2 regions of the Pseudomonas huanghezhanensis genome follow, and region 2 is predicted to be linked to the other one. Evidence: predicted binding sites of a transcription regulator. Region 2 holds the regulator's gene; the other holds the start of a gene.
What was found. Region 2 encodes FliA, which starts transcription of late flagellar genes. Its sites were predicted from a motif close to CTAAAGTTTNNNNNNNNNNNGCCGNTAA; they were not measured.

Region 1: OYW20_RS07805 (methyl-accepting chemotaxis protein) is a predicted target of FliA. The motif match lies at 9,205-9,232, and genes of this name have one in related genera.

Annotation. Positions count from the first base shown of each region.
Region 1 covers NZ_CP113949.1:1,746,474-1,761,670, forward strand. The annotation lists gene OYW20_RS07770 (diguanylate cyclase) at 1-260, opposite strand, end outside; gene OYW20_RS07775 (DcrB/PsbP domain-containing protein) at 437-1,036, opposite strand; gene OYW20_RS07780 (bifunctional diguanylate cyclase/phosphodiesterase) at 1,270-3,828, shown strand; gene OYW20_RS07785 (restriction endonuclease) at 3,821-4,765, opposite strand; gene OYW20_RS07790 (hypothetical protein) at 5,153-5,854, opposite strand; partial or broken gene OYW20_RS07795 (transposase domain-containing protein) at 6,099-6,200, shown strand; gene OYW20_RS07800 (NUDIX hydrolase) at 6,305-7,042, opposite strand; gene OYW20_RS07805 (methyl-accepting chemotaxis protein) at 7,534-9,159, opposite strand; partial or broken gene OYW20_RS07810 (IS66 family transposase) at 9,316-9,519, opposite strand; gene OYW20_RS26130 (hypothetical protein) at 9,712-9,897, shown strand; partial or broken gene OYW20_RS07815 (IS66 family transposase) at 10,079-11,113, shown strand; gene OYW20_RS07820 (methyl-accepting chemotaxis protein) at 11,298-12,926, shown strand; partial or broken gene OYW20_RS07825 (IS66 family transposase) at 13,043-13,222, opposite strand; partial or broken gene OYW20_RS26135 (hypothetical protein) at 13,992-14,072, shown strand; gene OYW20_RS26140 (methyl-accepting chemotaxis protein) at 14,274-14,978, shown strand; gene OYW20_RS07835 (AraC family transcriptional regulator) at 15,159-15,197, opposite strand, start outside.
Region 2 covers NZ_CP113949.1:1,980,018-1,995,214, reverse strand. The annotation lists gene motD (flagellar motor protein MotD) at 1-460, opposite strand, end outside; gene OYW20_RS08895 (flagellar motor protein) at 471-1,211, opposite strand; gene OYW20_RS08890 (protein-glutamate methylesterase/protein-glutamine glutaminase) at 1,211-2,407, opposite strand; gene OYW20_RS08885 (chemotaxis protein CheA) at 2,457-4,742, opposite strand; gene OYW20_RS08880 (protein phosphatase CheZ) at 4,864-5,652, opposite strand; gene OYW20_RS08875 (chemotaxis response regulator CheY) at 5,672-6,046, opposite strand; gene fliA (RNA polymerase sigma factor FliA) at 6,312-7,052, opposite strand; gene fleN (flagellar synthesis regulator FleN) at 7,049-7,882, opposite strand; gene flhF (flagellar biosynthesis protein FlhF) at 8,001-9,353, opposite strand; gene flhA (flagellar biosynthesis protein FlhA) at 9,365-11,494, opposite strand; gene OYW20_RS08850 (hypothetical protein) at 11,945-12,337, shown strand; gene flhB (flagellar biosynthesis protein FlhB) at 13,330-14,469, opposite strand; gene fliR (flagellar biosynthetic protein FliR) at 14,471-15,197, opposite strand, start outside.

The sequences.
Region 1 (15,197 bases), 230 kb from region 2:
GCCCAGAAGCCGCCTGCGATCGAGTCGTAAATGAGGTTGCGGAGCTCCGCGTGGTAAGGCTTTTTTGAGATTCTTGCCAGCAGGTACGCGACGTGTGGCCAGGCGTAACCGTTAAAGATCAACAGCACCCATCCCCACGTCGGCAAGCCTGCGGGATAAAGCGCAGCGGCAACGCTGAAAAAACCAATCCCGAGACCGACGCTGCGAGGCAGATGCATGCGCCTGGCAAACGACAGGCCTTTCGCGTAGCGGGTATTCATAGTCTTCACCGGGTAGTTACGTGCGATCACTTCTGAACCTTGTCCAATTCAGAGTGTCGCCTGCCCGTTATCCGCTGGGAAGAGCGTTGTGCCACTATTTGCCGCCAATACCGCACCGACTTTCGCCACGGGGTCTCGGCGCTATCCCCGTCTGTCCAGATAGAGTGTTATGCCACTCACTTGGACCCGGTAATCCCTTTCAACAGTTCGCTGTGCGCTTTGGTGTCTTTCTCAAGCGAAATGACATTGACCATTGCCGTCCTTCTGTCGGATGCCGCTGCGACGGTTGAGCTGATCACGCGTCCGCCTTCGACGTCGCCGGCGATGTCCATCTGGCGCAAGCCCAGGCCTTTGCGGACCATTGTTTTTTCGCCGATTTTCTTGAAGTGCTGGTAGCTGGTTTTCTGCTGTTCCAGGGTTTCGGCGATCAGGCCGTCGAGGGTCTTCTTGTCGTTTGGCCCGACCTTGGTGCCTGACGCAATGGGCGTCTCGGTGATGATCACAACCCGCTTGGCCGGCTTGTTCATGTACACCGACCCGGTCACGCCTGCCGCTTTGGCTTTGTCATCGATCTCCGGCATCGGGCTCTTCACGTATTCCTTGGGCAGGTAAAACACAAACTTGCCCCCCAGCATCGAGACCTTTTGCCCAGTGGGCGTGTTTTTCGCGGGTGCGTGTGCCGGCGCGTGTTTAGTTGCTGCGGACAGGTTCGCGCTGGTCAGGCCAACGCTGAGGGCCGCAAGCAGTAGAAAGGTTCTGACGCTGAAAAGCCGCATGAAGGGTCCTTTGGACAGGGGGAGCAGGGTAAAAGCGGCCGATGATGGGCGAGCCGGAAACATTGGCGCATTCTGCCTGAACGGCGCAGGCATCCGAAGCAAAGAGTGACAGGGGGCGCGTACCCGCGGTCACCTGCTACCGTGCACCTTAGTACACATTCGTTTAGTTTCTTGCTGGCTCGGCCGATATCAGGCTATTGGATGTATTTGCCGACACTGTGATCTGGAAAACCATGCCCGAGAATCTGCGATCCATCGCTAACAGTTCCAGCGTGTCGCTGGCCCGTGCCTCTCTGCTGAAATTCTCAGGTTTGCTGGCGTTAGTGTTCGTGTGCGCGGTAGGTCTGCTGCTTTATCTGGCGCACAACCTCAACCGCATCGAGTTGGCGGAGTCCGATTTCTATGCCAGAAAAGCCGTTCAGTCTTTGGAAAAATCCGTCAGCCTGACGCTCAAGGATTACGCTTTCTGGGGCGATGCCTATGAGCATCTGCACACCCGAGTCGATACCGGCTGGGCATTCGAACAGCAAAATCTGGGGCCCACCCTTTACCCGGATTTCGGCTTTCAGGGGCTGTTTGTCATAAACCCGGAAGGCCGCACCGTTTACTCGGTGATCGAGGGCAAGATGTCCAAGGTCTCTGCCGAAGAGTGGCTGGGGCAACCCATTGACGGGCTGCTCAGCAAAGCACGTGCACCCGCCGGAAGCGTGTCTCCCGTTACCCTGTTTGTCAGTTTTCGCGGACGTCCTACACTGCTGACCGCAGCAGCCATTACGCCCGGCACTGACCCTACCGTTTCGACCCAGACTGGGCCGCCATCGGTCCTGGTGTTCGTCGATATGCTCGACCCCGCCCGCCTTCAGGCGATGGGTACCGAGTACGGCGTTAACGGATTGCATCTGTCCACCGACCACGACGGCCACGTGGATTCGATCATGCCGCTTGGCGAGAACGGCGCCGCAGGCGAGCTGCACTGGAAGCCGGAGCGACCGGGCGATCAGATATTGGGTCTGATTCTGCCGTTGATGGGCGTGGCGGCGGCACTGGTGTGGCTGATGACCTGGGCGATCTTGCGACGCACCACGGCAGCAGCACGCGCGCTGGATGCCAGCTTCGACTCCTTGCAAGCGAGTCAAGCCGCCCTTGAAACCAGCGAAGCGCGCTTTCGTGATGTGGTCGAAGCCAGCTCGGACTGGATATGGGAAGTCGATCTGGACGGTCGATTCACGTACCTGTCGGAGCGCTTCCAAAGTGTGACCGGCTTGAGCAGAGAGCAGTGGCTGGACGCCCGCATCGATGATTTGCTGTGCACGGAACTGGGCGTTCTGTCCCAATGGCTGAGCATCCCCAACCGGCGCAGCAACATCAGCGTGCAATGCCGGTACATCGATAGTCACGGTCTTGCCCGGATAACGCGGTTGTCGGCTCGTGAAATTGCCGGGCTAGGGTTTCGCGGCACGGCAACCGACATCACTGAAGAAGTCGAAGCGCGTCTGCGCATCGAGTACCTGTCCCAACATGATGCGTTGACCGGTTTGCCAAACAGAACCCGACTGCAGGAGTTTCTCGACGGCAAACTCAAAGCCGCGCCCACCGCAGAACAACCTTTGGTCATGCTCAGTCTGGACCTTGATCGCTTCAAACCGGTCAACGACCTGCTGGGGCACGCCGCCGGCGACCGTCTGTTGAACGAGGTGTCCAGGCGGATCGCCGAGTGCATTCGCAGCGGCGATCTGGTTGCGCGCATCGGGGGCGATGAGTTCGCGATGATCGTCACCGATGTCGGTTCCCCGGATGAGGTTGAAGCGCTGTGTCGTCGACTGATCGAGTCCATTGAGCTGCCGATGCAGATCGATGAACAGGAAGTGTTCGTCAGTGCCAGCATCGGGATTGCCATGGCGCCCAACGATGCGTGTGAGGCGGCCGAGTTGTTGCGCTACGCCGACATCGCGCTTTACGAAGCCAAGGCCGCAGGGCGCAACACCTGGCGTTTCTATGCCGGCGACATGAACGCGCGGATCATCGAACGCCGCCGTCTGGAAAGCGACCTGCGATACGCCATCAAACACGGCGAATTACGCCTGCATTTCCAGCCACGTTTCCGCATTTGCGACGGCAAGATGGTGGGCGCCGAAGCGCTGGTGCGCTGGCAGCATCCCTCACGCGGCTTGATATCGCCCGACACGTTCATCCCGGTTGCCGAGGAAACCGGGTTGATTCTGCCGTTGAGCAACTGGGTGCTCAACGCCGCCTGCGAAAGCGCTGCGGGTTGGCCCAAGTCGTTGTTCGTCTCGGTCAACTTGTCCTCTATAGAGTTTCAGCGCGGAAACCTGGTGGAACGCATTCAGCAGGCGCTCGCTGACACGCGTCTTGAGGCATCGCGGCTTGAGTTGGAGATCACTGAAAGCGTCATGCTCGACGACGCCGTCGTTGCGCTCGACATCATGCGCGCGCTCAAAAGCCTGGGCGTGAGGCTGTCCATGGATGACTTCGGCACGGGCTATTCGTCACTCAGTTACTTGCGGTCGTTTCCCTTCGATGGCCTGAAAATCGACCGCAGCTTCGTCAACCGGTTGAGCGAAAGCGAGAGCGATCAATCCATCATCCAGGCTATCGTCGGGCTGGGCCGCGCCTTGTCGCTGACGGTTACAGCAGAGGGCATCGAAACCCAGGCGCAACTTGAGTTGCTCAGGGCGGTGAATTGCGATGAAGGCCAGGGCTTTTTACTGAGTCGTCCGCTGGACATCCAGGCGTTCAACGCACTGATCGGCGCGGAGGCGGCGGTTACTTGACCTGCATGGGCGCGAAGATCGGCCGTATGCCCCTGCATTTCGGATAATCGACACAGCCCCAAAAGTTACCCCCGGCGTTGGCGCCGCTGCGTGCCACCCTTGTCACCATTTGTTCGCGGCAATGAGGGCAAGCTGGCGCGTTCGGCGCGACTGGCGTTTCCACAATCGGCGGCGGAGGAGGTGGCGGCGTTTTGAGCACGGGCGGCTCAACGATTACCGGCTCCACCTGAGGCTCAACCTTAGCCTCGTTGACAACGGTAGAAGGTCGCGGCGCTGGTTTTTGCGTCGCGGCAATCCACGCGTTCAGCGCGGTGCCATCGATGAGTTGCACATTGCGCCCCGAAGCAAATTCCTTCGCCGGTTTGGTGAATTTCCCACTGGTGATGACGAAACCGCCCACAGCGCCCTCAGCCGCCATCGCACCATAAAGCTCACGCACCACCGGCACACCCACCTGCATGGCGCGCCATTGTTTGCACTGCACCAGGTACTTCTCGCCGCCCTTACGCGCGATCAGATCAACCCCGCCATCCGGCCCGCTACCGCCGGTTTCCTGCACCGAAAACCCCTGACGCCGCAGCGCTTCGCCCACCAGCAACTCGAACTCACGCCACGTGATACTGGCGAGCGTCTGGCCGTTTGGGGTGGCGACCGCGTTGAGGAGGGTGCGGCGTTTGCGGCGGGCCAGAAAAGAGGCAAGAGCGCCCCCGATGAAGATCAGCGGCAATAGAAATTGCCCGGCCATGGCCAAAGTTCTGAGCACCGTGGAGAACATCATCGCCTGGACATCCTGAGGCGAGGCGTAAACCGGCACGGGCGCCGTGGCAACCGAATGAAGGTAAAAGCCGGACACGACCGCCAGCGCAAGACCCACCCACCAAGGCAACTTGGCCGCGACAAGAAAGAGAACGTCAAAGGGGGAGGTGTGCCTGGCCATATCCGTGGTTTCTACCTGAGTTAGTCCATTTTTTACGGGCATCGCTAAATGCTGGCGCGACGATACGTGTAGGAAAAAACATTGTCCACAAAGCGAATCGTCTTCCTTCAAGGCCCAGGTCATTGCCGAATGCGCGCAGGCTGACACTGCAAACTGCCTTTATTGCGGTCAAGGGGGATTACAGCCTAAAACGGTGCATAGCACTGACACGCTATCTCGATGACGGTGCTGTGCCCATCGATAATAACGGGTGCGACAATCAAACAGTACTTCCACTTCATACCAGCCATTCTCGACTTCAATCGTCGGCCTGTTTGATTGCTGATAACGCTAGAGCAACTCTTCGACATTGTGCGCAGTGAACGTCTGCAGAATGACATTGATTCGTTAGCTGTCTATTGAGGCACTCGAGATATTGAGGGCCTCCAGCACTGAGCTGTCGCCTGATGCGAGATTGGCTGCGTAGTTGTCGGGATACTGCGCTTTTTCTATCGGTGGAAGTTCATTGTAGTGAGCCAGTATCATGAACAGTGTTTGAGTGCTCTTTCCGGTCTCGTTGTACTCATCGACATAGCGCTGGCATATCGCTTTTTTCCAGACCTGCTCCTGATCGTACTTTTCCAAATAAGCAGCTTTTCGTTCGTTCAGAGTGTAGGTGCCAGCTTCGTCATACATGATCAAGGTTAGCTTTTCTGGAGATACACCTGAAAACGGGTTCGTCCCTGATCCATTGGTGAGCTGGGTGGCCCGTCTGGCTCTTTCAAGAAGTTCGGGATCTTCAGTGTCAGGTATTTCTGCATCATGCACGGCTTTGTTGCGGTAATAGCTATCGCCAGTCAACTTCTCGATGACGTCCTTCGCCAGTGAGGCGAGCTGTTTCGAATCAAGGCGGTTATCGCGGGCCTCAGCGCGCGTGGCGCTATCGCTCAATTGCAGAGCAAACGTTGATAACGTCGCGCTATCAACGTTCGTCGTTGCAGATGACAGCTCCTTGGCATCAGCACTCACAGGGGCGACGGAGGCAGTCTTGGCAACTGTTTTGATCGTATTGCTGGCCAGAAAGCTGGAAATGGAATTGCTGTCAATCATGTTTGCGTCCTCGCAACGTAAGCCACGTCCATGGCAACTTATGTGGAGAAATATCGGCGCGAAACGGAAAAACTTAAGGTTTTGCTGGCCCGGCAATAGCTCAACGGCCGCTAACGCTTCAGCCTTTCGCTTCTGATCTGGTTTTCGAATGGGTTGTTGCCTGTGGGCACAAGATCACGCTGGGTCAACCTCCAGCCACGCAGTGCTTTCGCCAATGGCGCTGCTTTTTCTTGTCGTATTCGCCAAGCGTGCGGCGGCGATCATGAGCCTGATCCAGTCGGCTAAGCTCAATGGGCATGATCCGTATGCTTATCTCAAAGATGTGCTGACGCGCCCGCCGACGTAGCGGGCGAGTGAGATCGACCAGTTGCTCCCGCCTATATGGAAGCCGGTTTAATCACACAAGACGTGATGCTTGGATGCATGCCTAGAGGCGGCTTTTTCGATTGATCAGCACGCCGCCGTGAAAATCTCTTGTTTTTTGTGAGGCCCGGTGTTGGCGGAATACTCGGTGCAGACGAGCCCTTGGCTGAACGCTACATCCCTGACCAGCTGCCGGTTGGACAGGCTGTTGCAGGAGTCTGCCAGGTAGGCTTGCAGCTGTACCCATTTAGCTTCTTCGATCTCGGCGGTGTCCAGTACGTTGATACGCTGCGTCAAGGCCGTCATTCGGCAGATAAAGTGAATGTTCGATTTGCCAAATTGGTAGGGGTGTTTGGTGGTAAACGCCACGATGGATTCGCACTTCGATTCGATCCCAGTCTCCTCCAGCACCTCGCGCTCGATCGAATCCTGAATTCGCTCAGCGGCGTCTACATGGCCCCCCGGTAGCTTGAACCCGGTGGTACCTCGCTCCTTTATGACGAGGAGTTCCCCTGCGTCGTTAATGACGATGGCGCCCGCCCCTACGGTATGGGTGGGTATGAATGGGACGAATGCCTGCTCGAATGGGCGGCGCACCAGGGTCAGCTGATCGGTCAGACAGCTATGGAAGGAGAAGCCGGCGGCGGTGAAGACCGGAATGCCTTGAGCGTTGCTGATCGGCAGTGTGACCCAGGCCAGAGCCAGGCGCTCGTGCTCGATGAGGGCGACTAACGCGTCGACGGCGCCACGCAACGCTTGCGGGTCGTCGGGCAGCGAAGCGGCGTCGACAATGACGCCGTTGAATCTGTCCCGTTTGAATTCCACGGTTCACCTTTGGATTGGTCGATCTGCCGAAATTGTAGTGATGTGGGCACTGCTTTGCGAATGATGGATGCCAAATGGACGCACCTCACCTTAGGGTATTACCGAGCTTCCATTACTGCTGTGTAACCGTCTGGGCAGTACACCTTACTGATGCCATCGCTGACTGCGATGGTGGGCACCTAAATTTGAATGCAAAGGATGTCTTTGTTCGCAGAGAGGCTAGATGACTTCGCCGGACAGATACCGTGGGGTTGACAACCACTGCAGCAGACCATTTGCGATCTCGCCTTAGCTGGAGTAACCGCAACCGCACAGAACTCAGGATGTTTACGCTGTTAGCAGTCTGGGGTTGGGGGGCAACGGAACAGAAAGTGCACTGAAGCCCGGAGCCAGCCCCCCAACCTTGGCTCCAAGTTTATTTTTCTACACCATCCTACGTTCCGGCGCCGCAGCAAAAGGCCCTCCTTTGCGAGAGCTTCGTGCGTTCTGGCTTAAACATTGAAGCGTTGCACTAGCTGACTCAGGTTGGCGGCCAGGCGCGACAGTTCGTGGCTGGAGGCGCTGGTCTGCCGGGCGCCATTGGCCGATTGCACCGACAGGTCGCGAATGTTCACCAGGTTGCGGTCCACTTCGCGGGCCACCTGGGCCTGCTCTTCGGCGGCGCTGGCAATGACCAGGTTGCGCTCGTACATTTCGCTGATGCCGCTGGTGATCTGCTCCAAAGTCGTACCGGCGCTGCGCGCCAGGTCGCGAGTGGTTTGGGCCCGCAAGCTGCTGGCCTGCATGGAGGTCAACGCTGCGCTGGAGCCGCTGCGCATACTGCCAACCATCTGCTCGATTTCCTGGGTGGAATTCTGGGTGCGATGGGCCAGGGCCCGGACTTCATCGGCCACCACAGCAAAGCCACGGCCGGATTCTCCTGCCCGTGCGGCCTCGATGGCCGCGTTCAGGGCCAGCAGGTTGGTCTGCTCGGCAATCGCCCGAATCACGTCCAGCACCTTGCCGATCTCATGGGACTGCTCGGCCAGGCGCTGCACCAGCAAAGAGGTGCCTTCCACTTCGCCGGAAAGGTCACTGATAGCAGCAATGGTCTCCGAAACCCGCGCTTGACCCAACTGCGCCGATTGGTTGGAGGCCTTGGACGCCTCGGAGGTAGACACCGCGTTGCGTGCCACTTCGTCCACCGCTGCGCTCATTTCATTGACCGCCGTGGCCGCTTGTTCAATTTCGTCGTTCTGCTGTTGCAGACCACGGCCGGCCTCTTCGGTCACCGCGTTGAGCTCCTCGGCAGCAGTGGCCAATTGCGTGGACGAACCGGAAATCTCCGCCAGGGTTTCACGCAAGCGCTGTTGCATCTGTGCCAAGGCCACCTGCAGCTGGCTGACTTCGTCGCGGCCTTGTACATCTATGGGTTTGGTCAGGTCACCTTCGGCCACATGTTGCGCGGCCTGCACCGCGGCCTTTAGCGGGCCGACGATGCTGCGGGTGAGCATCCAGGCAAGCAATACGGTAATCAGCGCCGCCAGGGCAATCACCAGCATCACCACATTCTTGGAGTCGGCGTACTGCGCTGCCGACGCTTTGCCTTCACTTTCGATGCCCTTGCCGTAAATATCGCCCAGCTCGGACAACTGCGCGCCGGTGCCGTCGACGATCGGCTTCATGTCGACCAGCAGCAGCTTGTTCAGCGCCTCGCGATTACCGCTTCGGGCCAGCGAGAACGAGTCACTCATGCTGCGCTGGTAGGCGGCGAAGTCGGTTTTGAAACGGGCGTACAGGCGCTGTTCATCGGGGGTGTCGATAAACGCCTCGTAATCGGTGATGTTCTGGGTTAGCACCTTGTTGCGCGCCTCGTACTGGCTCACGTAGGTGTCGATGTTCTTCGGGTCCGGGTCTAACGCGACCCGCAGGGAAATGGTGCGGATGCGCAGCATGTTTTCGCGGATCGCATCGACGATGCGGATGCTCGGCACCAAGTCGGTTTCGATGGCGGTGGCGCGGTCGCGGATGCTCGACATCTTGCCCAGCGAAAAGATACCCAGAAACGCTACCATCAGCGCAATCAGAGCAAACCCCAAAGCCGCTCTGGGAGCGATGTTCCAGTTGCGTAGTAGCATGATGACCCCGTTGTGATCGGCAGATGTTCTAGTTGTAAGACAACTGTATCGGCCGGGGATGGCGAGGCTTTAAGGGGGGGATTTGGCCAGGAAGGTCTTTGTAGGGATCTAATGACACTAAACTGGGTCCGCAAGAGCCAGTTCGCGTTCGATGGCGCCGATGAGCTGAAGTTGGCAGCCGCATGCGCACTGGGTATTTTCGGGTTCGTGACGGATCACGGTGCGCGGAAACTGTGGCGGCAACGGTGCATGCTTGGGCTGTTGACACGGTTTGGCCGGCAGGACTGGCGTGTTTACCGCTTTCAGCTCTGCTTCAATAGCCGCGATGTCGGTGTCTATCAGGCCTTCAAGAAGACTGCCCGTTTGCGCCCGGCCAAGTCATCTACCCAGCCCCGCAAAGCCAAGACATGGTGTGCACTTAAAAATTTAAGTGGGCACCAGTTCTAGCCTTTTAAGCGGGTATTTCATGCAGCCACAACGCCGTTCCTATTCAAGTCCTTCAAAGCCCAGGTCATTCAAGAGTATGCCCAGCCCGGTGTTTCGATTGGCAGCATCGCACTCAGCCATAACCTCAACGCAAACCTCGTCCACAAATGGATTCGCCTGCACGCGCAGAAAAGCACAGCACTGCAACCTGCATTTATTCTGTTACCCGTATCGCTGGCCGGGGCACGCTCGCACGCATCATCAAATATCAGGGTTGAGATGCAGCACCCGCGCGGCACCGTCACGTCATAGTGAACTGACCCAGTGAAAGTGCTGCTGCCTGCGCAACCTTTCTTCGAGACCTTCTGCGATGATTCGCATCGACTCCATCTGGCTCGCCACTGAGCCGATGGACATGCGCGCGGGTACCGAAGCGGCGTTAGCCAAGGTGATCGCGGTGTTCGGTGCGGCGCAGCCGCAATGTGCTGATCTGTTCGCTAGACGCAGCGAGCAGATGAATCCTGAGCAGGCCAGTTTGCTCGATGATCTGATCGATACCGATATCGCGGCGATTGAAGCAGAGCTTCAAGCCTTGCAAACAGTGCTGGCTCCGACCGAGAAAAAGCAAAAGCCCAAACGCACTGCTTTGCCGGCAGAGTTTCCACGCACACTGATCCATCACGAACCGGACAATACTTACTGCCCATGCGGCCGCGCCCTCAAGCTCATCGGCGAGGACGTCAGCGAGAAACTGGACTACACGCCCGGCGTGTTTACCGTCGAACGCCATGTGCGTGGCAAATGGGCCTGGCGATTCCCCGCTCAACCTTGGCTCAATGGGGTGGCGTGACTGGGGTTCAGTTGCAGCCGCTGGTGGATGCGCTGCGCGAAGTGGTACTCGGGCAGCAGGTTATTCATGCCGATGAAACACCCGTGCACATGCTCATGCCGGGAACAAAGAAAACTCACCGTTTCCTATGTTTGGGCCTACGCCACCAGCCAGTTCTGCGAAACAGCAGCTGTTGTTTATGACTTTAGCCCTGGCCGCGCCGGCGAGGATGCTCGCAACTTCCTGCAAGACTGGAGGGGCCAGCAGGTCTGTGACGATTTTGCCGGTTACAAATCCAGCTTCGAACTTGGCGTGACCGAGATTGGGTGCATGGCTCATGCACGGCGCGAATTCCTTGAGCTGCACGCTACGAATAAAAGCATGCTTGCCGAGCAAGCCCTGCGCTACCTCGATGACGGGGCCTTACCCATAGACAATAACCGGGCGGAGAGCCAGATCCGGCCTTGGGCTCTTGGGCGCACGAACTGGCTCTGCGCTGGATCTCTGCGCAGCGGCAAACGGGCGGCGGCAATCATGAGCCTGATGCAGGCTGCGCGAATGAATGGTCATGATCCGTATGCCTATCTGAAGGACATTCTCACGCGACTGCCGACGCAGCGGGCGAGTGACAGTGACGAGTTGCTGCCGCACATGTGGAAACCAGTTTCGCTACGCAAAATTGTTCTCGCTGCCGAGTGAGCAGTTGAGTCCGTAACGTATTCAGCCTTCGACTTGATGCTCTGAATTGACAAGGGTCACATTCAGATACATGTTTTTTTCCTTTCAAAACTCGCGTTCATTGACTACTTTCATTTTGGCGACGAGCGGCGCTTCAGGTCTGTTCAGAAGCGTCGAGAGAGATAAAACGACGAGAGATTTCCCTATGGTACTGCGCAAGCTCAATCTCGCTCCACGCTCGGCTCTGTGCTTCGGGTTCTTTTGCCTAATGATTATTGCGTTGGGGATCATCGCCCTTAAGCAGATGGCAAGTTTGAACGCTTCTGAAAAATTCGTAGAAACCAACGTAGTGCCTAGCATATCTTTACTGGGAACGATTGACAGGGAGTTTATAAGTATTAGAGGCAGCAACGCGCGGTTGCGTAATCCTGTCGAGCCAGAAAATCGTAAAACTCAAGCACTTGAGGACGTAAGGAAAGCCCGCGCAAGCATCCAAGAAACACTTTCGACGCTTGAGCCGCACATAGTCACTGCGATGGGAAAACAGGTTTTTGGTGAGTTGTCCCAAAGCTATGCCACTTATCAAAAAATACAGGATCAATACCTGTCATTTATTTCTTCGGGCAGTCTTGATGACGCTGTGAAATTATCTAACGAAGCGATGAAGCAATCGGCAGACGCTGTTGAGCGTGACATAAAAAAACTTATTGAACTGAACACTAAAAAAGCTAAAGAAGCAGGCGAGGACGCTACTCTCATCTACGACCAGGCCAAAATTGTTGTTGGCGCCTTTATCTTGGTCGGCACATTGGCTGCAATTACTCTCGCTCTGATGTATACCCGCAGCGTGACTAGCCCGGTTAGCCAGTCACTGGCCATCGCTGAGCGTATTGCCAAAAACGATCTCAGCGAGGTCATTGAGGTGCAAGGAAGCGACGAAGTTGCCAGGCTCATGGAGGCTTTGAAAGCCATGCAGCAAGGTCTGCGAGGTACGCTTTCTTTGATATCAGATTCGTCTAACCAGCTAGCATCGACTTCTGAAGAAATGCATGTCGTCACTGAGGATGCTAATAAAGGCATGCTTCGTCAGAATAACGAGGTCGAGATGGCCGCTACTGCCGTCACCGAGATGAGCGCAGCCGTAGAAGAAGTGGCCAGAAATGCCTCAGCAGCCTCCGAAGCGGCCACTCGATCCAACTCCGCCGCATTGGCAGGTCGTGCACGCGTAGATGAAACCGTTCAGGCCATCAGCTTAATGGTCGCAACTGTTGAAGACGCTTCTCAGGAAGTACAAGGGCTCGCCGTGATGGCGACCGACATCAGCAAGGTTCTGGATGTGATACGGGCTATCGCCGAGCAGACCAATCTTCTTGCGTTGAATGCTGCAATCGAAGCCGCTCGTGCCGGTGAGGCAGGTCGAGGCTTCGCGGTGGTGGCGGATGAAGTAAGGGCTTTGGCTCATCGTACGCAGCAGTCAACCAGTGAGATTGAACAGATGATCAGCTCGATTCAGAAAGGCACTGGAGCGGCTGTTTCGGCAATGACTCACACCAACGCCCAAGCTCAGAGAACTCTTGACACCGCTCAAGGCGCCGGTACCGCTTTGGTGGAAATCACCGAATCCATTGACAATATCACTGAGCGCAATGTCTTGATCGCAACGGCGTCTGAAGAGCAGGCCCAAGTTGCCAGGGAGGTGGATCGCAGCCTTGTCAGCATACGAGACCTATCAAATCAAGCTTCAGAGGGGTCTAGCCAGACCGCTCTTGCAACGTCTGAACTGACCAAGCTCGCGGTCGAATTGAATCGGCTGGTGAAGCAGTTTCATATGTAGGGGTGCCAGTGCGCGTGCGAGAGAAATGTGCTCAGTTGACGGTACCAGGCTGCGAAACTAGAGCATGCGTCCACGCATCACTCTGTGCGTGATTAAACCGGCTGCCATTTATGTAGCCGTAACTGATCGATTTCCCTCGCCCGCTGCTTCCTGCCTCGACGGCGTAAATCCGGCGCTGGATCAGCGACCTCGCTTTCGATTTCGTACCGTAACTGGATATAGCGCAATGCTTGCTCGGCGAGCGTGCTCTTGCTGGTGATATGGAGTTCGAAGGGCTTGCGTCGCGCATGGACAACCTGGGCTTTGCAGGATTTTGAGTAGAGCCACATATTTGCGAGCTTAGGCTCTAATAACGGTAGGACTATGCCGATAAAGTGATGGGCAACGCTTGCACGGTACGATTTTAAATCCGACTCTCTGGGTTAAAGGATAACAAGTATGACGATCAAACTACGCTTGTTTCTGTTCATTGCGACCGGACTGGTCACCGCATTGGTTATGAGCCTATCCAGTTATCTGGGAAATACCCGGACGGGCAGCGCCATTCAGGAGAATGAGATCAGCATGACGGTGCTGCGCAATCACATGGAAGCCGACATGATGCACGATGCGCTGCGCGCCGATGTGTTGTCGGCGATGTTGGTGGGGCTGGGTAAAAGCATCACTACCAGGGCCGAGGTCAGCACTTCGCTGAAGGAGCATGCCGAGCACTTCCGCCAGGTGCTAGGGGACAATCTCAAGCTGCCTCTGGACGATACCCTCAGGATGAGCCTGGATAAGATCCGCCCCAGCCTTGAAACCTACATAGGTGCCGGTGAACGCATCGTCGCGTTGGCCCTGGACAATCCCGACGCCGCTCGCGGGGAACTGGAGAGCTTCAACAAGGCGTTCACCCTTCTTGAAGATCAAATGAAGAGCCTGAGTGAGCTGATCGAAAACAAAACCCAACAAACCAGTATGGAAACTCGGGATGCTATCAGCACCGCCAACTTCACCTTAGGCACGGTGCTGATCGTCAGTGTCTTGCTACTCCTGGCCCAAGGCCGCTGGGTAATGTTGAGCATTATGGGGCCGCTACAGGTCGCCAGCCGCATTGCCGCCAGCATCGCCCGTGGCAACTTGAGCGAGCCAATCGTTGAAACCAGTCGCAAAGACGAAGCCAGTTCATTGATTCGCAACCTTGCCATTATGCAGCGGGACTTACGCAGCATGATCGAAGTGGTGCGCAGCAATGCCCAAGGCGTCAATGTCATGAGCGAGCAACTGAGCCATGGTTGCCATGAGGTGGCCAGCAGCAGCCAGCAACAAAGCGCCGCCGCCAGCACCATGGCCGCAGCAGCGATTGAAATGACCGCCAGTATTGAGGAAATCACCCGGCATGCCAGTCGTGCGCTGGATATGGCCAATCAGGCTGAAGCCTTGGCCAAGAACGGCGGCCGAGTGATTCACCAGGTGGTCAGTGACATGGATGGCATTGCTCGTTCGGCAAAGCAATCTGCCCAAGTCATCCGCACGCTCGACAAAGATTCCGAGGCGATCTTCAGCATTATTCAGGTGATCAAGGGGATCGCCGACCAAACAAACCTGTTGGCTCTGAATGCCGCGATTGAAGCCGCTCGTGCCGGCGAGCAGGGTCGTGGTTTTGCGGTGGTCGCGGATGAAGTGCGCAGCCTGGCTGGACGCACCAGCGCCTCGACTCAAGAGATCGCCAGCATGGTCGGGCGCATCCAGCAAAGCACCCGGGAAGCGGTCACCAGTATGGAAGAGGGTGTTGCTCAAGTGGACAAAGGCATGGTTGTAACCGCCGATGTCGAGCGGGCCATTCGCGATATTCTTCAGGCCACTCTGAACACCACTGAGTTGGTCAACGATATCTCCCGCACCATCAGTGAGCAGAGCCTTGCCAGCAACGAAATCGCCCATCAAGTGGAGATGATTGCCGGTACGTCGGAGGCTAATAGCAAAGTGATCGGAAAGACGGCTTCGACGACGGACGAGCTGTCCACGTTGGCGGGGATGTTATCGCAGTCTGTGGATCGCTTCCGACTTTGACTTCATTTGCTCAAAGCTTCATGTCCGCCTCCGGTGTTGGCGAGCATGGCGCTGGGCGATGAGACGGCATCTGCGCAAAGGAACACAGCGTAGATCACTTGGCCGGACGGTTACGTAAAAAAGCACTGCGGGTGGCTTTCGCAGCTTAACTTCCGGCTCTATCAGTTCGTGTATTTTGTTTTAGTGGCCCCTGACGTCGCGAGCAGGTGGAGCGCCAAA
Region 2 (15,197 bases):
GGTCGAAGGCCTGATCACTGGGCATCGCGTCGCCGCTGCCGAACAGCAGACTGGAGTTGAGTTCGATCTCGATCCACAGCTCATTACCGCGCACGGTCATCTGCTTGGAGGCGATCAAATCGCCGAACGCCGCGTTGACGTCATCGGCAATGGACTTCAATGGATCCTGAGCGCCCTGCCCCAGCGCGGCATCCGTCTGCTCGCTGTCGATCACCAGTGGATCGGCCGGAGTGACGGTCCGCGGCTTCTGCTCGCCAATGGGGATCGGCTTGACGCTGCGCTCAGGCTCGTTGAACACCCCGACCAACGCTTCGGAGAGCAATTTATACTTGCCTTCGTTGAGTGAAGAAATCGAGTACATGACCACGAAAAACGCGAACAGCAAGGTGATGAAATCCGCGTAGGACACCAGCCAGCGTTCGTGATTTTCGTGCTCTTCGTGACGCCTGCGTCGGGCCATGGTCAGTTGATCACTCCATGAAGCCCTGAAGCTTCAATTCGATTGACCGCGGGTTCTCGCCTTCGGCAATCGACAGCAAACCTTCCAGCAGCATTTCGCGATAACGCGATTGACGCACAGCCACGGACTTGAGCTTGTTGGCCACCGGCAGCAGGATCAGGTTGGCCAAGGCCACGCCGTAAATGGTCGCCACAAATGCGACGGCGATTCCGCTGCCCAACTGATTGGGATCGGCAAGATTACCCATCACGTGAATCAGCCCCATCACCGCACCGATGATGCCCACGGTCGGCGCATAGCCGCCCATGCTTTCGTAGACTTTGGCGGCCTGGATATCGCGGGTTTCCTGGGTGATGAAATCCACCTCGAGAATGCCGCGAATGGTTTCCGGTTCAACGCCATCGACCAGCAACTGCAGGCCTTTTCGCGAGTAGGGATCGGGTTCGGAGTCGGCCACCGACTCAAGACCGAGCAGGCCTTCCTTGCGCGCGGTCAGGCTCCAGTTGATCACGCGATCAATACCGCCCGCCATGTCGATGCGGGGCGGAAACAGAATCCACAAAAAGATCTGGATCGCTCGCTTGAACGCGCTCATGGGCGTCTGCAAAAGGCACGCCGCGAGGGTGCCGCCAAGCACGATCAACGCTGCCGGGCCGTTGAGCAAGGCGCCCAGATGCCCACCTTCGAGAAAATTACCGCCGATAATCGCAACGAACGCGAGGATGATCCCGATCAGGCTCAACACATCCATCAGATGCACGCCTCGACGAGGTGGCGTCCGATGTCATCGAGGCTGTAGACCGCGTCCGCCAGATTGGCTTTGACGATGGCCATCGGCATGCCGTAAATCACGCAACTGGCCTCGTCTTGCGCCCAGATGTGGCTGCCGCCCTGCTTGAGCAGACGCGCACCTTCACGCCCGTCGGCGCCCATTCCGGTCAACACCACGGCCAGCACTTTGTCGCCGTAGGATTTGGCGGCAGAGCCGAAGGTGATGTCCACGCACGGCTTGTAATTGAGGCGCTCGTCGCCCGGCAGGATTTTCACCGCGCCACGTCCATCCACCATCATCTGTTTGCCGCCGGGTGCCAACAAGGCCAGGCCGGGACGCAGCACGTCTCCGTCTTCGGCTTCCTTGACGCTGATGCGGCACAGCTTGTCCAGACGCTCGGCGAACGCCTTGGTGAAGGCGGCGGGCATGTGCTGAATCAACACGATGGGCGCTGGAAAGTTGGCCGGCAATTGTGTCAGCACGCGCTGCAATGCAACCGGGCCGCCTGTGGACGTGCCAATCGCAACCAGTTTGTAGGCTTTGCGTTTGGGTGCCGGTGACGATGGCGCGTGCGAGGCGGTTGAATGACTGGCGCTGTGGCTGGACGCATGACTAGGCGCAGAAGCCGCAGCACGCGGCGCTGGCGCAGGGCGTGGGGTAACGGGCGAGTTGTGCAGCGCGCTGCTCGCAGACGCTGAACTGGAACTGGAACTGGAAGGCGATGGCGCGTGAGCCGGCGTCGGCGTCGGCGTGCTGCCGTAGCTGGAAGAACGACGGTTGCTCCGGGAAATGGTGTGGACCTTTTCACAGAGCATCTGCTTGACCTTTTCGGGGTTGCGCGAGATGTCTTCGAAATTTTTCGGCAGAAAATCAACCGCGCCAGCATCGAGCGCGTCGAGGGTCACGCGGGCGCCTTCGTGCGTCAGCGAGGAGAACATCAGTACCGCCGTCGGGCAGCGCTGCATGATGTGCCGAACCGCCGTAATGCCATCCATCATCGGCATTTCGTAGTCCATGGTAATCACATCAGGCTTGAGAGCCAGAGCTTGCTCAATGGCTTCCTTGCCATTGGTTGCAGTGCCAACTACTTGAATCGTGGGATCTGAAGAGAGAATTTCCGAGACGCGGCGACGGAAAAACCCTGAATCGTCGACCACCAAGACCTTGACTGCCATAAACACTCCATAGAGCGAAACGGGCCTGAAGCGGCCCGCTCACCTAGAATCAGATACGCCGTGCGGCGTAACGCTTGAGCATGCTCGGTACGTCAAGGATCAACGCAATGCGGCCATCACCTGTGATGGTGGCGCCCGACATACCCGGCGTACCCTGCAACATCTTGCCCAGCGGCTTGATCACCACCTCTTCCTGGCCCACCAGTTGATCGACGACAAAGCCGATGCGCTGGGTGCCAACCGTAAGAATCACCACGTGGCCTTCGTGCTGCTCTTCGTGAGCAGCGGAGCTGACCAGCCAGCGCTTGAGGTAGAACAGCGGCAGTGCCTTGTCCCGAACGATCACCACTTCCTGGCCATCGACGACATTGGTGGTCGACAGGTTGAGGTGGAAGATTTCATTGACGTTGACCAGCGGGAACGCAAACGCCTGGTTGCCCAGCATCACCATCAGCGTCGGCATGATCGCGAGCGTCAGCGGCACCTTGATGACGATCTTCGAGCCCTGTCCTTTGGTCGAGTAGATATTGATCGAGCCATTGAGCTGGGAAATCTTGGTTTTCACCACGTCCATGCCCACACCACGGCCCGACACGTCGGAAATCTCGGTCTTGGTCGAGAAGCCCGGCGCGAAGATCAGGTTGTAGCAGTCGCTGTCGCTCAGTCGGTCGGCGGCGTCTTTGTCCATCACGCCACGCTTGACGGCGATTGCGCGCAGTACTACCGGGTCCATGCCCTTGCCGTCATCGGAAATCGACAACAGGATGTGGTCGCCTTCCTGCTCCGCCGAGAGCACCACGCGACCGCCACGGGACTTGCCCGACGCCTCGCGCTCTTCCGGCAATTCAATGCCGTGGTCCACGGCGTTACGCACCAAGTGGACCAGCGGATCGGCCAGCGCCTCGACCAGGTTTTTGTCCAGGTCGGTTTCTTCGCCTACAAGTTCCAGGTTGATTTCTTTCTTCAACTGCCGCGCCAGATCGCGGACCAGTCGAGGGAAGCGGCCGAAGACTTTCTTGATCGGCTGCATCCGGGTCTTCATCACCGCGGTTTGCAGGTCAGCCGTCACCACGTCCAGATTGGACACAGCTTTGGACATAGCTTCATCAGCGCTGTTGGCACCCAGGCGCACCAGGCGGTTACGCACCAGCACCAGTTCGCCGACCATGTTCATGATTTCGTCCAGCCGTGCGGTGTCAACGCGCACGGTGGTTTCTGCTTCAGACGGACCAGGCTTCTCGGAAGCCGGCGCGGCTGCTTTGACCGGCGCGGGGGCAGGCTTGGCAACTGGGGCGGCAGCCGCCGCTTTGGCCGGTTCGGCCTTGGCAGGCTCGGCTTTCGCCGGCTCAGGTTTCTTGACAGGCGCAGCGGTGGCGGCAGCTGTCGCTACCGCTGGCTCGAACTTGCCTTTGCCGTGCAATTGGTCCAGCAGGTCTTCGAATTCGTTATCGCTGATTTCGTCCGACGGCTTGCCACTTGACGACGCAGCCGGAGCAGCGGGCTTGGCAAGTGCGGCAGGCGTTGCAGCGGCTGGCGGGGTATTGGCGCCCGCGTCAGCTGAAAACGTACCTTTGCCATGCAGTTGATCGAGCAGCGATTCGAATTCATCGTCGGTGATTTCATCGGAAGACTTGCTGACCACCGGTGCAGCAGGCGCCGGGGTTGCAACAGCATCCACCGCGAACTGACCTTTGCCATGCAGTTGATCAAGCAGCGACTCGAACTCGGCGTCCGTGATGTCATCGCTTGAACCGGCAGCAGGGGCAGAAGCCGCCACCACCGGCGTTACCGGCGCTGCACTGAGTGTCGGGGCACCGGCCGCCTGGGCCTTGACCGCATTCAGCGAGTCCAGCAGTTGTTCGAATTCGTCGTCAGTGATGTCATCGGATGGCGCTTCAGCCACTGGTTCGACCTCAACCGGAGCGGCCGCGACTTCATCGGCAGAAGCAGGCTCTGCCAGACGTGCCAGCGCTGCCAGCAGCTCTGGCGTTGCCGGGGTGACTTGAGTGCGCTCACGCACTTCACCGAACATACTGTTGACGGCGTCAAGCGCTTCAAGGACCACGTCCATGAGTTCGGCGTCCACTCGACGCTCGCCTTTGCGCAAGATGTCGAAGACGTTTTCGGCGATGTGGCAGCATTCAACCAGCTCATTGAGTTGGAGGAAGCCAGCGCCCCCTTTTACAGTGTGGAAACCGCGAAAAATTGCATTGAGCAGGTCCGCATCGTCCGGTCGGCTTTCCAGCTCGACCAACTGCTCTGACAACAGCTCGAGAATCTCGCCGGCCTCTACCAGAAAATCCTGAAGGATTTCTTCATCGGCGCCGAAGCTCATTGGGGGGGTGCTCCTAAAATTAACCGTCAACCGATCCAGGTCTTGCGCTGAGTCGCCAGTGGCAGAGCCTGATGCGGTCAAACAACACGCAGCAGGCTCATAACCTCTTCTTACTGAGAACCTAGAAACCCAGGCTGGATAGCAGATCGTCTACATCATCCTGACCGGATACGACGTCTTCACGTTTATCGGCATGAATCTGCGGACCTTCACCCTTGGAATGAAGTTTTTCTTGTTCTTTTTCCTGACGGAACACTTCCTGGTCATGTTCGATGCCGGCAAAGCGATCGACCTGACTGGCCATGAGCACCAGCTTGAGCAGATTGCTCTCCACTTCGGTCACCAACTGGGTGACGCGCTTGATCACCTGACCAGTGAGATCCTGGTAATCCTGGGCCAGCAAAATGTCGTTGAGGTGGCCGGCGACTTCATGGGTCTCCGTCTCGCTGCGCGTCAGGAAAACATCGACACGTCGCGCCAGATCACGAAATTCATCGGCACTGATCTCGCGACGCATGAAGCGCCCCCAGTCGACGCTCAATGCTTTTGCGTCAGCCGTGAGTCCGTGCATCAGCGGGGTGCTTTGCTCGACCAGATCCATCGTGCGGTTGGCAGCGTTCTCAGTCAGCCTGACCACGTAACCAAGACGTTCGGTGGCATCAGTGATCTGCGAGACTTCCTCGGCTTGCGGCATGTGCGGGTCAATCTGGAAATTGACGATTGCACTGTGCAGCTCGCGCGTCAGCTTGCCGACTTCCTGATACAGGCCTCGGTCGCGGGTCTGGTTAAGCTCATGGATAAGTTGCACGGCTTCGCCGAATTTGCCTTTTTCAAGGCTCTCGACCAGCTCCTGTGCGTGTTTCTTCAGGGTCGACTCAAAGTCACCCATTGACGAATCTTTGGAATCCATAGCGCCCTCGCAGCGAACATCAGCTATTGACGCGCTCGAATATCTTCTCGATTTTTTCTTTCAGAACTTGCGCCGTGAAAGGCTTGACCACATATCCGTTAACGCCTGCCTGAGCAGCTTCGATGATCTGCTCACGCTTGGCTTCAGCGGTGACCATCAATACCGGCAGACTGCGCAGACGCTCATCGGCACGCACCTGACGCAACAAGTCGATACCGGACATGCCAGGCATGTTCCAGTCAGTGACCAGAAAGTCAAAGGAGCCGCTTTGCAGCATGGGCAATGCGGTCATGCCGTCATCCGCTTCGGCCGTGTTGGTGAACCCAAGGTCACGCAACAGGTTTTTTATGATCCGCCGCATCGTTGAGAAGTCATCAACGATGAGGATTTTCATGTTCTTGTCCAATTCGACCTCCAAGCAGTCTTTAACGCGTCCAGCACCTGGACGCGCGTTCAATCAAAACCGGCACAGTTCCTTGACCGGGCTGTACGAAACGACGACGGGCTTGGCAAATCAACAGACGTGAAGTACGGCGCGACGCACGCGATATGCGCCTGTGCTGACCGGCTCCAGCCTTGTCTCTCTTGTTTCCCACGAACGCTCTGCACAGCCGGCTTTACAGGCAACACGGACCCAAAAAGGTCCGCCGCGTTGCCTGTCAACGCGCTCGCCACTCTCCCAAACGCCCTCGCAAACGAGCTGCGCACTGGCTATGTAACTGACTGACACGCGATTCGCTGACCCCCAGGACCTCACCGATTTCCTTGAGGTTCAGCTCTTCGTCGTAGTACAGCGCCAACACCAGCCGTTCACGCTCTGGCAGGTTGGCAATGGCATCGGCCAACGCGCTCTGGAAACGCTCGTCTTCCAGATCACGCGACGGCTCGAGCGACTGGCTTGCGCCGTCCTCGTGCAGCCCTTCATGTTCGCCGTCCTGCAGGAGGTCGTCGAAACTGAACAATCGGCTGCCCAAGGTATCGTTCAAAATCCCGTAATAATCATCGAGACTCAATTGGAGTTCGGCCGCAACCTCGTGATCTTTAGCATCACGACCTGTTTTTGCTTCAATTGCCCGAATCGCGTCACTGACCATGCGCGTATTGCGATGCACCGAACGCGGCGCCCAGTCACCTTTGCGCACTTCGTCGAGCATCGCGCCGCGGATACGAATCCCGGCGTAGGTCTCAAAACTCGCGCCTTTGGTGGAGTCGTACTTGGTCGAGACTTCGAGCAGACCGATCATGCCGGCCTGGATCAGATCTTCGACCTGCACGCTGGCTGGCAGACGCGCCAGCAAGTGGTAGGCGATCCGCTTGACCAGAGGCGCGTAGCGCTCGATCAGCTCGTATTGGGAATCACGGGATGATTTGCTGTACATGCGATACCCACTTGCTGTCATGACACAGGCCCCGCGCTGGTTTGATGCACCAGACGTTCGACGAAAAATTCCAGATGCCCGCGCGGATTGGCCGGCAACGGCCAGGTGTCCACCTTCTGCGCAATGGCTTTGAACGCCAGTGAGCATTTGGAGCGCGGGAACGCCTCATACACCGCACGCTGCTTCTGCACAGCCTTGCGTACGCACTCGTCGTAAGGCACGGCGCCGACGTACTGCAAAGCAACGTCGAGGAAGCGGTCCGTGACCTTGGTCAGCTTGGCGAACAGGTTGCGGCCTTCCTGCGGGCTTTGCGCCATGTTGGCCAGCACGCGGAAACGGTTCATGCCGTGGTCGCGGTTGAGCAATTTGATCAGCGCGTAGGCATCGGTGATCGAAGTCGGCTCGTCACACACTACCAGCAATACTTCCTGGGCTGCGCGTACGAAGCTGACCACCGACTCGCCAATCCCGGCAGCGGTGTCGATCACCAGCACGTCGAGGTTGTCGCCGATGTCGCTGAAAGCCTGAATCAAGCCGGCGTGTTGCGCAGGCGTCAGGTGAACCATGCTCTGCGTGCCCGACGCCGCCGGTACGATGCGGATGCCGCCCGGGCCTTGCAGCAGGACGTCACGCAGCTCGCACCGGCCTTCGATGACATCGGCCAGGGTGCGTTTAGGGGTAAGACCCAGTAGAACGTCAACGTTGGCCAGACCCAGATCGGCGTCCATCAACATGACGCGGCGACCAAGCTCGGCCAGTGCCAGTGAGAGGTTCACCGACACGTTCGTCTTGCCTACGCCGCCTTTACCACCGGTCACTGCGATAACCTGTACGGGATGCATGCTGCCCATGTTAATTGTTTACCTTGTCTTGCTTAGACCTAAGCCACATGTCGGGCTGCACGTTCGTTGTTTGAACAATGCCTGGCAGACCATCTAGGTGGGTGTATTCCAGTGTCATATTCTTCACCTAACCCACACGCTTGCCTGGGTTGTGATAAAGATCCGCAAACATATCAGCCATTGCTTCCTCGCTCGGCTCCTCCTGCATCTGCACGCTGACCGCTCGACTCACCAACTGGTGCCGGCGCGGCAAATGCAGATCATCCGGTATCCGTGGACCATCGGTGAGATAGGCCACAGGCAACTCGTGACTGATCGCCAGGCTCAACACCTCTCCGAGGCTGGCGGTTTCGTCGAGCTTGGTCAGGATGCACCCGGACAGGCCGCAACGCTTGTAACTGTGATACGCCGCCGTCAGCACCTGCTTCTGGCTGGTGGTGGCGAGTACCAGATAATTGCGCGACTTGATGCCACGCCCTGCAAGGCTTTCGAGCTGCATGCGCAGTGCTGGATCGCTGGCTTGCAGGCCTGCGGTGTCGATCAGCACCACGCGTTTGCGCAGCAGCGGCTCCAGCGCCTGAGCCAGTGACTGGCCCGGATCGACGTGGGTTACCGGAACATTCAAGATGCGTCCCAGAGTCTTGAGTTGCTCCTGGGCGCCGATACGAAAACTGTCCATGCTCACCAGCGCGATGTTCTGCGAGCCGTATTTGAGTACGTAGCGGGCCGCGAGCTTGGCCAGCGTGGTGGTCTTGCCCATGCCGGCAGGACCGACCATGGCAATCACACCGCCCTCTTCCAGAGGCTCTATCTCGGGGGTCGCGATCATACGGGCCAGATGCGCCAGAAGCATGCGCCAGGCGTGCTGCTGATCGTCGGTGTTGGGCACCATCGCCAGCAGGTCGCGAGACAACGGGCCGGACAGACCGACGCGTTGCAGGCGACGCCACAGATTGGCCTGCGACGGGCGACTGCCTTGCAGCTGATTCCATGCCAGTGAGCCCAGCTGTACTTCCAGCAACTCGCGCAGGCCATTCAATTCAGAACGCATCGATTCATAGGCGCGCTGACCGACCGCAGGCTCGCTCACGGCAGCGCGCTCTGCACGCTCAGCGGCGATGGCCGCGTGTACCGAAGGGCGGAACGGCTCGTCCAGCGTAGGCTCGATGTGTTTGTCGTCAGCGCTCAGCGGCAAGCCGGCGAACAGTTGGCGATTAACCGAAGCGTCCACTTCGCCACCGCCGCCCAGCTCAGCTTGAGCCGACACGATGCGCGACTGTGTCTTACGCAGTTCGTCTTCAAGTTCGATGTTCGGCACGCGCGGCGCCAGGGCCGACAGCTTGTAATCCAGCGCGGCAGTCAGTTCCACGCCACCTGCAATCCGCCGGTTACCGATGATGGCCGCCTCGGCGCCCAATTCATCACGAACCAGTTTCATGGCTTGTCGCATATCGGCGGCGAAAAAACGCTTAACTTGCATGACTCACTACCTCAGCCGTTCGGCCCGACAGTCGCTACGATGGTGACTTGCTTGTTGTCAGGAATTTCCTGATACGCCAACACATGCATGTTCGGTACTGCCAGGCGTCCAAAGCGGGACAACATGGCGCGAACCGGACCTGCAACCAGCAAGATCACGGGTTGCCCTTGCATCTCCTGACGCTGTGCTGCTTCGATCAACGAGCGTTGCAGCTTTTCAGCCATGCTCGGTTCGAGCAGAACGCCTTCTTCCTGACCCTGACCTGCCTTCTGAAGACTATTGAGCAATATCTGTTCCAACCTTGGCTCAAGCGTGATAACAGGCAGCTCCGGCTCAATGCCCACAATGCTTTGGACGATTGCGCGGGACAATCCGACCCGCACTGCGGCCACCAACGCGGCGGTATCTTGACTCCGCGCAGCGTTGTTGGCGATGGCTTCCGCGATGCTGCGAATGTCGCGCACCGGCACTTGTTCGGCGAGCAACGCCTGCAACACTTTGAGCAGCGCAGACAACGAAAGAATACCGGGGACCAGTTCCTCAGCCAGCTTGGGCGAGCCCTTGGCCAGCAACTGCATCAATTGCTGCACTTCTTCGTGGCCGATCAGCTCATGAGAGTGCTTGTAGAGAATCTGGTTCAAGTGGGTCGCCACCACAGTGCTGGCATCGACCACGGTGTAGCCGAGCGATTGCGCCTGGGCACGCTGGCTGATTTCGATCCAGACCGCTTCCAGGCCAAACGCCGGGTCTTTGGCGTTGATACCGTTGAGGCTGCCGAACACCTGACCGGGGTTGATCGCCAGTTCGCGGTCCGGGTAAATCTCGGCTTCGGCCAGGGTCACGCCCATCAGTGTCAAGCGGTAGGCGCTGGGCGCCAGATCCAGGTTGTCGCGGATGTGAACGGTGGGCATCAGGAAGCCCAACTCCTGGGAGAGCTTCTTGCGCACACCCTTGATCCGCGCCAGCAGCTGACCACCCTGATTGCGGTCCACCAGCGGGATCAGGCGATAGCCCACTTCCAGGCCGATCATGTCGATGGGTGTGACGTCGTCCCAGCCCAGCTCTTTGGATTCCTGAGAACGGGTTGGCGATGGCAGCAGGTCCTGTTGACGCTTGACCTCCTGCAGGGCCATGACTTTGACCTGATCCTGTTTCTTCCACAGCAGATACGCGGCACCGGCCGCCACCAGCCCAAGGCTGATGAACGAGAAGTGCGGCATGCCCGGCACCAGACCCATGACGATCATGATGCCCGCCGAAACAGCCAGCGCCTTGGGCGTGCTGAACATCTGGCGATTGATCAGCTTGCCCATTTCTTCCGAACCGGAAGCACGGGTCACCATGATCGCAGCGGCGGTGGACAGCAACAGTGATGGCAGTTGCGCCACCAAACCGTCACCGATGGTCAGCAGTGCGTAAACCTTGCCGGCGTCGGCGAAGGTCATGTTGTGCTGGAAGATACCGACGAGCACACCGCCGATGAGGTTAATGAACAAAATCAGCAAACCGGCGATGGCGTCACCGCGCACGAACTTGCTGGCACCGTCCATGGAACCGTAGAACTCGGCTTCCTGGGCGACTTCCAGACGACGGGCCTTGGCCTGTGGCTGATCGATCAGACCCGCGTTGAGGTCGGCGTCGATCGCCATCTGTTTGCCAGGCATCGCATCGAGGGTGAAACGCGCGCTCACCTCGGAGATACGGCCGGCACCTTTGGTCACTACCACGAAGTTGATGATCATCAGGATCGCAAACACCACGATACCCACCACGTAGTTACCGCCAATCACCACCTCACCGAAGGCCTGGATCACCTTACCGGCAGCGGCGTGGCCGTCTTGACCGTGGAGCATGACGACACGTGTAGACGCGACGTTGAGTGCCAGGCGCAGCAGCGTGGCGACCAGCAGGATGGTCGGGAATACCGAGAAGTCCAGGGGCCGCAGTGCGTACACGCAGACCAGCAGGACGACGATGGACAGGGCGATGTTGAACGTGAAGAACACGTCCAGCAGGAACGGCGGCATGGGCAACATCATCATTGCCAGCATGACCAACAGCAGCAATGGCACACCCAACTGCCCACGGCCTAGACCGGACAGGTTGCTGCGGGCACTGCTGAGTAATTGAGAGCGATCCACCGATTTTGTACCTGCGCGCTAAACCAAACTTTTGACGCCTTGAGGCGACTTAACGGAGATATTGCAAAAAGGGGTCCAACTCTTGGCGTCGTAAAAAAATATCAGAGTGCTAGCATCAAGAAATGGGGATTACTGCACAATGCGGGGTCTTGGCCGCATTCCTCATCGGCGGGACTTCGAAATCTGTAGATGCGAATTCATTCGCAAGATGCAGGCAAAGCAAACTGCTCCTCCGGGCAGAATCAAAATCCCGCGAACACCGCAACCTCCCCGCGAACGCCGCTAAACCCTGTAGGAGCGCACGAGCAGCGCGAGGCCGCGATGGGCTGCGTAGGAATACGGCGAGCTCAAAGTGGGATTGTTCTGAATTTACTGAAACCGTGCCCCTACTCATCGTAAGCCGTGCCCCTTTCCTTATCCTCCCGCCTCGCTTACTTCAAGGGCAGGAAGATGGCATCCGGTATCAAACCTTACGTACGCATCAATGACCGAATGCAGCGCTATGCAACGCTCAAGGTACGGGTAGGCGGCGGCGCAAAATTCGAACTGCTAAACAGGCATTTTCGCAGCGCCATGGTCATGCCTGGGGAGTTCATCGTCGTGGGAGACGAATCAACGTTGAAGGTGACTGCCGAAGAATCTGAACTGGCTGGGTTGGGAAACATCGTTCACCACCAACTTTTGCAGAATCAGGCCGGAAGTGATGGCCGAGTCCTCGAAAACTATGACTTGCTGCAAAACATCCTTAACTATGGATCGCTGGGTATTGGCTCAGCGACCGGTGTCTGGAGCAAACATCTTGCCGGCGTACAGAACACACTTGAAAACATCGAACAGCTTTAGCAATTAATGCTCAAGCGCGGGACGCCCATTGCACGACAACAGTTTATTAACCAGCGAAGATTGCTGTTTGCGACGCTCGATACGCAACTCAAAGGTATCGCCCGTTGGGGCACTGGTTTACGTAACCGCGGCTCTATCAAAAAGATGCTGGGGTTATCGACCAAGCATTATCTGCATACATGAGAGCTTCAAAACTACGCGCAGAGAATCGGTAATATCGCCAAGGCTTCGAAGTTGCTTAAGCATGGCACCGGAATCGGGATTGCATTGAACATGATGGCGACGGCGTTGGAGATAAGAGAGGCCTGTTCGACGGGCCGCCAGGTAGTGTGCACAAAAGCGAAATACGTAGAAGGCGCGAAGCTTGTCGGCGGGGTAGGAGCAGGATTATGGGCTGGAGGAATAGGCGCAACTGCCGCCATGACAGCCTGCGTGGTGGTCTTCGGCATTCCGACCCTTGGTGTGGGGGCTATTGGATGCGGGATTGTTGGCGGTGCAGCGGCAGCCTACGGAGGGGGTATGCTTGACGAAGCGGGGGGAGGAAAGCTGGGTGAAGTGCTATATGAATGGAGGCCCTGTTGTCATATGTTGCAACAGGATGGATGTTTCTCATTTTGCTCGTAGCAATGAGCATTCACAGTGTCGGCTCTTACATTTTTTTCGAATGTATCTTGAGATCATCGAAGATCACTTGAGCGATATCGTGCTTACCCAAAAACACCAGAACTACTACGGCGACAGTTATCTCGGAAGAAGAATGCGGGAAATATGAGTGATACTCATGATCATGATGCCCGGCATGTATACAAAACAGGAAGTAATCGAACCCTGGAAAATACAAAAAGTGCCGCCAGCATTACAATTTTTTATCAAACTTCACTGGCATTCATCGCTGATCATAGCAGCCGCCATGATACTGCTATATTACTTCCGACTGCGGCTAGGAGTGCCTGAATCCAGCCCTACAAAACCCCGGATACCCATGCCTATCCTCAGGAATCACGCTTCAAATCCGGCGGAATCGGTAAATCATCGCCCAGCGGATTGGGCCGTTTGCCGCGGCCGGAGTGGTACTGACGGATCTGATAGACGTAGGCCAGCACTTGCGCCACGGCCAGATACAAACCAGCCGGGATTTCCTGGTCTAACTCGGTGCTGTAGTAAATCGAGCGCGCCAGGGCCGGCGACTCCAGCAGCAGAACCCCATGCTGGGCGCCGATCTCGCGGATTTTCAACGCGATGAAATCACTGCCCTTGGCCAGCAGCACCGGCGCCCCACCCTTGTCCGCATCGTACTTGAGCGCCACGGCGTAGTGGGTCGGGTTGGTGATGATCACATCAGCCTCGGGAATGGCCGACATCATCCGCCGCTGCGACATGTCCCGCTGCAACTGACGAATCCGCTGCTTGACCTCAGGCCTCCCTTCGCTGTCCTTGTGTTCGTCGCGCACTTCCTGCTTGGTCATCAGCAGTTTCTTGTGCGCTTCCCACAACTGCACCGGCACATCGACCACCGCGATGATGACCAGCCCGAAGGACATCCATAACGTGCTCCACCCCACCAGTTGTAAGCTGTGGATGATCGCCATTTCAATAGGCTCGTGGGCAATGGCGACCAAGTCGTTCTTGTCCTTGGCCAACACCACCATCGCGACAACCAAAACAATCAGGAATTTGGCGAACGACTTGACCAGCTCGATCAGCGATTTGGGGGAGACCATCCGCTTAAGCCCGGCTGCTGGGTTCATGCGGCTGAACTTGGGCGCCAGCGAGCCCGCCGCAAAGAGCCACCCCCCCAGAGAAATGGGAGCGATGAACGAAGCGATCATGAGCGACACCAACAGAGGCTGAATCGACAGCAGCGCCGCTTTGCCCGACGCCATGACCATCAACCCCATGGAGCGCTCATCCATGATCGCCTCGCGGGAGATGGTGAAATTGTCGCGCATCAACTGCATCATCATTTCGGCCATGGAGCCGCCGAACGCCAACAAACCGGCAGCCCCGACGATCATCACCACCACGGTGTTGAGTTCCTTCGACCGGGCGATCTCGCCCTTCTCTCTGGAATCCTTCTTTCGTTTGTCCGTGGGGTCTTCTGTTTTGTCCTGACCGTTCTCGTTTTCGGCCATATCAGCGCGCCCTGACCATGTCGCGTAGCAACTGCAAAGCGTCGACCGCCAGCGGTTGGTACTGAGTGAGAATGTCGCCGAGGGTGATCCACAAAATCCCCATCCCCAGCACCAGTGTCAGTGGAAAACCGATCGAGAAAATATTCAGTTGCGGCGCCGCCCGGGTCATGACGCCCATCGCAATGTTGACCACCAGCAGCGCAGTGATCGCCGGTAACACCAGCACCAGCGCAGCGCCCATGACCCATCCAAACCGCAACAATAACTGCCAGATGTTGGCGACCACCAGCCCTTCGCCGACCGGCAGCGTGGTGAAGCTTTCAATGAGGGTTTCGAAGACCACCAGATGCCCGTTCATCGCCAGGAACAGCAACGTCACGAGCATGGTGAAGAATTGCCCGATCACCGCCACCGACACGCCGTTGACCGGATCGACCATCGACGCGAAGCCCATGCCCATCTGGATGCCGACGACTTGACCGGCAATCACGAATGCCTGGAAAAACAACTGCAATGACAGGCCCAGCGCTGCGCCGATGATGATTTGCTGAGCGATCAACAACAACGCACTGAGGTCCAGGGCATGCACCTGGGGCATCGGCGGCAAAGAAGGCGCGACCACCACGGTCATCGCCAGCGCCAGATACAGACGCACCCGCGTCGGGACCAGCTTGGTGCCGATGATCGGCATGGTCATCAACAGCGCGGCGATGCGAAACATCGGCAGC